One region of the Parapusillimonas sp. JC17 genome, then DNA from elsewhere that is predicted to be linked to it. Evidence: predicted binding sites of a transcription regulator. Region 1 holds the regulator's gene; the other holds the start of a gene.

The links. Region 1 encodes HrcA, which represses chaperone genes, less so after heat shock. Its sites were predicted from a motif close to TTAGCACTCNNNNNNNNNGAGTGCTAA; they were not measured.
Region 2: a site for HrcA is predicted at 2,225-2,251, ahead of ACSBPU_RS04725 (co-chaperone GroES). Genes of this name have one in related genera too.

What each region holds. Positions count from the first base shown of each region.
Region 1 covers NZ_CP197474.1:3,330,223-3,333,638, reverse strand. The annotation lists gene ACSBPU_RS16070 (NAD kinase) at 1-826, opposite strand, end outside; gene hrcA (heat-inducible transcriptional repressor HrcA) at 970-1,980, shown strand; gene hemH (ferrochelatase) at 1,983-3,035, shown strand; gene grpE (nucleotide exchange factor GrpE) at 3,252-3,416, shown strand, end outside.
Region 2 covers NZ_CP197474.1:974,197-977,612, forward strand. The annotation lists gene ACSBPU_RS04715 (SDR family NAD(P)-dependent oxidoreductase) at 1-72, shown strand, start outside; gene groL (chaperonin GroEL) at 208-1,854, opposite strand; gene ACSBPU_RS04725 (co-chaperone GroES) at 1,886-2,173, opposite strand; gene ACSBPU_RS04730 (CopG family ribbon-helix-helix protein) at 2,554-3,042, shown strand; gene ACSBPU_RS04735 (PQQ-dependent sugar dehydrogenase) at 3,326-3,416, shown strand, end outside.

The sequences.
Region 1 (3,416 bases):
AGCCGGTTGGGTGAATGAAGCGTACGGTGTGTTGCGCGCGCCGTACTTCGACGAGGTCGCCGGGCTGGCAGTCGGACCAGGTTTGCATATCGAAGTGCACGCTGGCGCCGGACTCCACGCGGCCCAGGGCGGTGATGGTCATGCTGAGCGTGCCGGAATCCGGCAGGACGATGGGGCGGTTTGAAAGCGTTTGCGGGGCAACCGGTACCAGCAGCATGGCGTTCAATTGCGAGTGCACGATGGGGCCGTTGGCGGAAAGCGAGTAGGCGGTGGATCCCGTAGGCGTGGCGACGATGAGCCCGTCGGCGCGCTGGTTGTACATGAAGGTGCCGTCGAATTCGACGCGCACGTCTATCATGCCGCCGCGCCCGGCGCGGTTCAGGACGACGTCGTTCAGGGCGATGCCGGAAAACAGGGTCTGGCCGGCGCGCACGACCCGGCCTTCCAGCATGACGCGGTCTTCGGCTTCGTAGTTTCCCTGTATGACGCTTGCGAGCGCATCGTTCGCGCTGTGCAGCGGGATGTCGGTAATGAACCCCAGCCGGCCATGGTTGATGCCGATGAGCGACACCTTGCTGTGCGCCAGTTGCCGAGCGGCGCCCAGCATGGTGCCGTCGCCGCCCATGACGATCGCCAGATCCGCCTGCTCGCCGATATCGGCATACGAGGCGATGGCGTGTTCGGTCAGGCCCGTGTTGCGGGCGGTGTCGGCCTCGATCAACACCTTACAGCCGGCCCCTTCGAGCGCTTCCGCCAGCGTGCGCAGCGGGGCGTCCAGGCCGGTGTCCTGGTATCTGCCAATGATTGCCACGGTTTTGAAGTGCATGAGGCGAATACCTTGTGAATTGACGAAACAACGATTGGTGAAATAATAGAGACTCAACGATTATATGGGCACCGCGGCCTCATGGATGCGGGTGCAACAACCAGTATCGAGCCAATATTGCTCCAATTGCCTAGAATAGAGTCATGGATGACCGAGCCAATGCGCTGCTGAAGGCGCTCATAGAACGATACATCGCCGATGGCCAGCCGGTGGGGTCGCGCACCCTTTCGAAAATGTTCGATCTGTCGCCGGCTACCATACGCAATGTCATGGCCGACCTGGAAGACATGGGCATGATCCATAGCCCCCATACGTCGGCCGGGCGCATTCCCACGCCCAAGGGGTATCGCATGTTCGTCGACAGGCTGCTGGCCGTGCAGCGTTTCGAGGTCCTGCCGCCCACCCAGATCCGCCAGATGCTGCCCGCGGCCGAACCCACGCGTGCCGTGTCCGCCGCTGCCACGCTGCTGTCCAACCTGTCGCAGTTCGCCGGCGTGGTGCTCGCACCCAAGCGCGCACAGGTATTTCGCCAGATCGAATTCATCCGGCTGTCCGACAAGCGCGTGCTGCTCATCATCGTGACGCCCGACGGCGATGTCCAGAATCGCATTCTCTTCGTTAAGCGTGACTACACCGAGCCGGAGCTCCACGAGGCCAGCAATTTCTTCAACCAGCACTTCGCCGGCATGTCGTTCGAAAAGGTCCGCGTGGCCCTGGCCGAAGAGCTCTCTTCCCTGCAGGCCGATATCTCGCGTCTCATGCAAGCGGCGGTGGAGGCGGGCAGCGCAACGGCCGACATCGACGAATCCGTGGTCATTTCCGGCGAAAGCAAACTGCTCGATGTCTTCGAGATCACGTCCGACATGGAACGCCTGCGCCGCCTGTTTTCGCTGTTCGAAAAGAAAACCGACCTGCTTCAGCTGCTGGATGTCTCCAGCCGAGCCCAGGGCGTCCAGATCTACATCGGCGGCGACTCGAACCTGGTCCCCATGGAAGATGTCTCGGTCGTTACCGCGCCCTATGGCGTCGATGGGAAGGTGGTCGGTACGCTCGGAGTCATCGGGCCGTCGCGCATGGCTTACGAGCGCGTGATCCCGATCGTTGACATCACGGCGCGCCTGCTGTCCAACGCCCTGAGCCACAATCAATCCTAAGAATGAAATTCGCTTCACCTTATTTGCCGGAACCATCCGATCCCCATGCTTTCAGCGCCGATCCGCCGCCGCGGCCGCCCGGCCCTGTTGGGGTCCTGTTGGTCAATCTGGGCACGCCGGACACCCCGACGCCGCGCGACATACGCCGGTACCTGGCGGAATTCCTTTCCGATCCGCGCGTCATAGAGATACCCGCGTGGATCTGGCAGGTCATTCTCCGGCTATTCATTCTTCCAAGGCGGCCGCGGGCGTTGGCGCCAAGGTATCGCGACATCTGGCTGCAGGACGGGTCTCCGCTGCTGGTATGGAGCCAGGCGCAGGCTAGTGCCGTACAGCGCGAACTGGCCGGGCAGGGGTTGGACACCAGGGTGAAGCTGGGCATGCGCTACGGCAATCCGTCGATTGCGCGGGCGCTCGATGAGCTCAGGGCGGAAGGATGCGAGCGCATACTGACCGTTCCAATGTATCCCCAGTATGCCGCCAGCACGACCGCCACCGCCGTGGATCATGTCGCGCGGCATGCCGCGCGGCTGCGCGACCAGCCCGAACTGCGGTTCGTAAAGCGCTATCACGACGATGCGGGCTACATCGCCGCGCTTGCGCGGCAGATCCAGGAACACTGGAGTCGAGAAGGCCGACCCGAGCGCCTGCTGCTCAGTTTCCACGGCCTGCCCCGGTTTTCCATCGAACAGGGCGACCCTTACTATCGGGACTGCATGGAGACCGTCTCCTTGCTCAAGCGGCGGCTGGGCGCCGATGGCGAGCTGGTTCATGCCGCTTTCCAGAGCCGTTTCGGCGCGGCCAAGTGGCTGGAACCCTACACCGAGCCCACCTTGCGGGAATGGGCGCGCCAGGGAGTCAAGCGTGTGGACGTCATGTGTCCGGGCTTTCTGGCCGATTGCCTGGAAACCCTGGAGGAAATCAGTGTCGAATGCCGGGATGCATTTCTGGAAGAGGGCGGCGAGCAGTTGCGCTATCTGCCCTGCCTGAATGATGATGCGGCATGGTCCCAGGCCTTTGCGCGATTGATACGCCGGCATCTCGGCGGCTGGTGAACTTGGGGTCAGACCCCGTGCGGGGTCTGACCCCCTAATAGCATGAACCCGGGGGTCAGACCCCATACGGGGTATGACCCCTTAATAGTATGAACCTGGGGGTCAGACCCCGTACGGGGTATGACCCCTCATTCCAAAGTTTTTCAAAGAGGTCTTGAAATGGGGGCGTCAGCCCCCATTTTCCATGAATTGCATAATCGTATGTGGAGATTTTTTATGTCGGCAAGCAAAGAAAACCTGGATTCCCAAGCTAAAGATCCTGCGGTCGATACGTCAGAGCAGCTCGAGGTCAATGAGGGCGAAGCCTCTCCCGAGGCCGTCGAAGCCCAGGAGCAGATCGAGGCGGAAAAGGACTGGGCCACTTTGTTGTCCGAGGCCGAG
Region 2 (3,416 bases), 2.4 Mb from region 1:
GAGTGCATTGTCGTCGATGGCGGTTTCCTGACGGGGCGCTTCGTGCAACGCGCAGCGGCCCGCACGGCGTAAAAGCGGAAAGCAAGAAAGGGGAAGGAAGGTCTCAACGCCGTTTTCGCCCATAAAAAATCCCGGCTCGAGGCCGGGATTTTCTTTGCAGGCGAGGCCTGGGCGAGCCGGCGGTAGTGCCGGCTCTGGCAATGAGGCTTAGAAACCGCCCATGCCACCCATGCCGCCCATACCGCCCATGTCGGGCATGGCGGCGGCTGGCTTGTCTTCCACGATTTCAGCCACGGCGACTTCGGTCGTGAGCAACAGGCTGGCAACCGATGCCGCGTTTTGCAGCGCGGTGCGGGTTACCTTGGTGGGATCCAGAACGCCTTGCTCGACCAGGTCACCGTACTCGCCGGTGGCGGCGTTGTAGCCGTAGTTGCCCTGGCCGTTCGCCACGTTGTTGACCACGACGCTCGGCTCGTCGCCGGCGTTGGCAACGATGGTGCGCAGAGGCGCTTCGATGGCGCGCAGGATCAGCTTGACGCCGGCGTCCTGATCTGCGTTGTCACCCTTGACGGCCTGCACCGCTGCCTTGGCGCGGATCAGAGCAACGCCACCGCCGGGAACAATGCCTTCTTCCACTGCGGCGCGGGTTGCGTGCAGCGCGTCTTCGACGCGTGCTTTCTTTTCCTTCATTTCGACTTCGGTCGCCGCGCCAACGCGGATCACGGCAACGCCGCCGGCCAGCTTGGCCACGCGCTCTTGCAGCTTTTCACGGTCGTAGTCGGACGTGGCTTCTTCGATCTGGACGCGGATTTGCTTGACGCGCGCTTCGATCGACTTGCCGTCGCCGGCGCCGTCGATGATGGTGGTGTTTTCCTTGGCAACTTCGATGCGCTTGGCCTGGCCCAGGTCTTCCAGGGTGGCTTTTTCGAGCGACATGCCGGTTTCTTCGGAGATAACCACGCCGCCGGTCAGGATGGCGATGTCTTCCAGCATGGCCTTGCGACGGTCGCCAAAGCCGGGGGCCTTGACGGCTGTTGTCTTCAGGATGCCGCGGATGTTATTGACAACCAGGGTGGCCAGCGCTTCGCCTTCGACGTCTTCAGCCACGATCAGCAGAGGACGGCTGGACTTGGCGACTTGCTCCAGCACGGGCAACAGGTCACGGATGTTGCTGATCTTCTTGTCGAAAATCAGGATGTACGGATCGTCCAGGACGGCGACTTGCTTGTCCGGGTTGTTGATGAAGTAGGGCGACAGGTAGCCGCGGTCGAATTGCATGCCTTCGACGACGTCCAGTTCATTTTCGAGCGACTTGCCGTCTTCGACGGTGATGACGCCTTCCTTGCCGACCTTGTCCATTGCGTTGGCAATGATTTCACCGATGGAGGAGTCGCTGTTGGCCGAGATGGAGCCTACCTGGGCGATTTCCTTGCTGGTGGTGCAAGGCTTGGACAGCTTCTTCAGTTCTTCGACGGCAACGGCGACAGCCTTGTCGATGCCGCGCTTCAGGTCCATGGGGTTGATGCCGGCGGCCACGTACTTCAGGCCTTCTTCGACGACGGCCTGCGCCAGAACGGTGGCAGTGGTGGTGCCGTCGCCGGCGTTGTCGGAGGTCTTGGAAGCGACTTCCTTGACCAGTTGGGCGCCGATGTTTTCGAATTTGTCTTTCAGTTCGATTTCCTTGGCAACCGACACGCCGTCCTTGGTGACGGTGGGGGCGCCGAAAGAGCGATCGAGCACGACGTTGCGGCCTTTGGGGCCCAACGTGGTCTTAACAGCGTTGGCGAGAGTGTTTACGCCACGGACGATGCGCACGCGCGCGTCATCGCCGAACAGTACTTGCTTAGCAGCCATTGTCTAATTCCTTGTTTGATTCGGTATCTGATTACTGGACCACGGCGAGAATTTCTTCTTCGCGGATGACGAGCAGTTCTTCACCGTCGACTTTGACGGCCTGGCCGGCGTACTTGCCGAACAGAACCTTGTCACCGACTTTCAGGTCTACAGGAAGCACTTTGCCGTCTTCCGTCTTTTTGCCGGGACCGACAGCCACGACTTCGCCCTGATCGGGCTTTTCGGCGGCGCTTTCAGGGATGACGATACCCGAGGCGGTAGTGCGCTCGTTGTCCAGACGCTTGACGATCACGCGATCGTGCAAAGGACGCAGTGCCATGGAGGAACTCCTGTTCAATAGTAATTAATCAAAAAAAGGCGGGGGACGTTGTTAGCACTCATCCCCTTCGAGTGCTAATTATAAGGACGAAGTTTTATTCTTCAAGAGGGGCGGTAAGTTTTGTTACATTTGAGTCGCTCCTGGTGTCCATGTCGAACGCCACTGAGGTTTGAACTTCCGCCACTCAGTTCTGAACTCCGAAAAATGGCTAGATCTAGCGCTGTTGCGTGTTTCAGGGCAAAAATGGGGTTGGGGTGGGATTCAGAAACGGGGCGTTTCTATTGTTTTTGCTGCCTGGAATGTATAGGCAGTGCCTCGTTGGCCCATGACAATCCTAATGATCTACTTGGCGTTAACTCAGCTTATATGGAGGGCGTGGCATGAAGATGACAACCAAGGTGCTGACCGCACATGTGCCGCTCCATCTTGCCGACAAGGTGGACAAGATGGCGGCGCGACTTGGACGTTCACGCGGCTGGGTCATCCAGCAGGCCCTGGTCGCTTGGATCGCTCAGGAAGAAGAACGGGATCGGCTCACCTACGAGGCGTTGGCCGATGTGGATGCAGGTCGGAGCATTGAACATCAGGCGGTGAAATATCGCGGCCGTCTGAATCACTGCAGTCAGTTTGGCTTTGGCATCCCACTGATCCGCCTGCGTCGACTTCTTGGGCACAATAAATCCCTTGGCTCGAAACTGCTTCTTCCAATTATAGAGACTTGCCTGCGAGATGCCGGTTTCACGGCTCACGGCGGCCACCGTCTGATTGTGCGGGGGCATCAACTTTCTGACCACCTGTTCTTTGAATTCTGCGCTGTAGCTGGGCACTGCTTCACTCCATCCGCTCACTCAAAAACTCAAATCAACTGAGCGGACATCTATTGTGACAGAGGGGGCAGGACCTGGCCGAGAAGATACGAAAGCTCGCGGGCAACACGTCCGTGGATACGCCGCTGCCCGAAACACGCATCGGCCTGGGTTGTCCAGACTGAAAATCGACATTCCACTCAGTTTGGAGTTTTGTCACTCGGGAAAATGGCGGATGGCGGCCCGGCCCCTTCACGAAGAATGTTCCAAAAGCAGTTATCGAGCGTAGAATCAGAACGCCCTCCGCAATTGCAGAGGGTCAGTAAGCCCAATCAAGGAGACGACAATGCAGCGCATTAAGAAATGTGTATCAGCAGTTGTAGTCGGACTGGCGTTCGGCGCGCTATCAAGCGGCGTGATCGCGCAGGGTCAGGGGA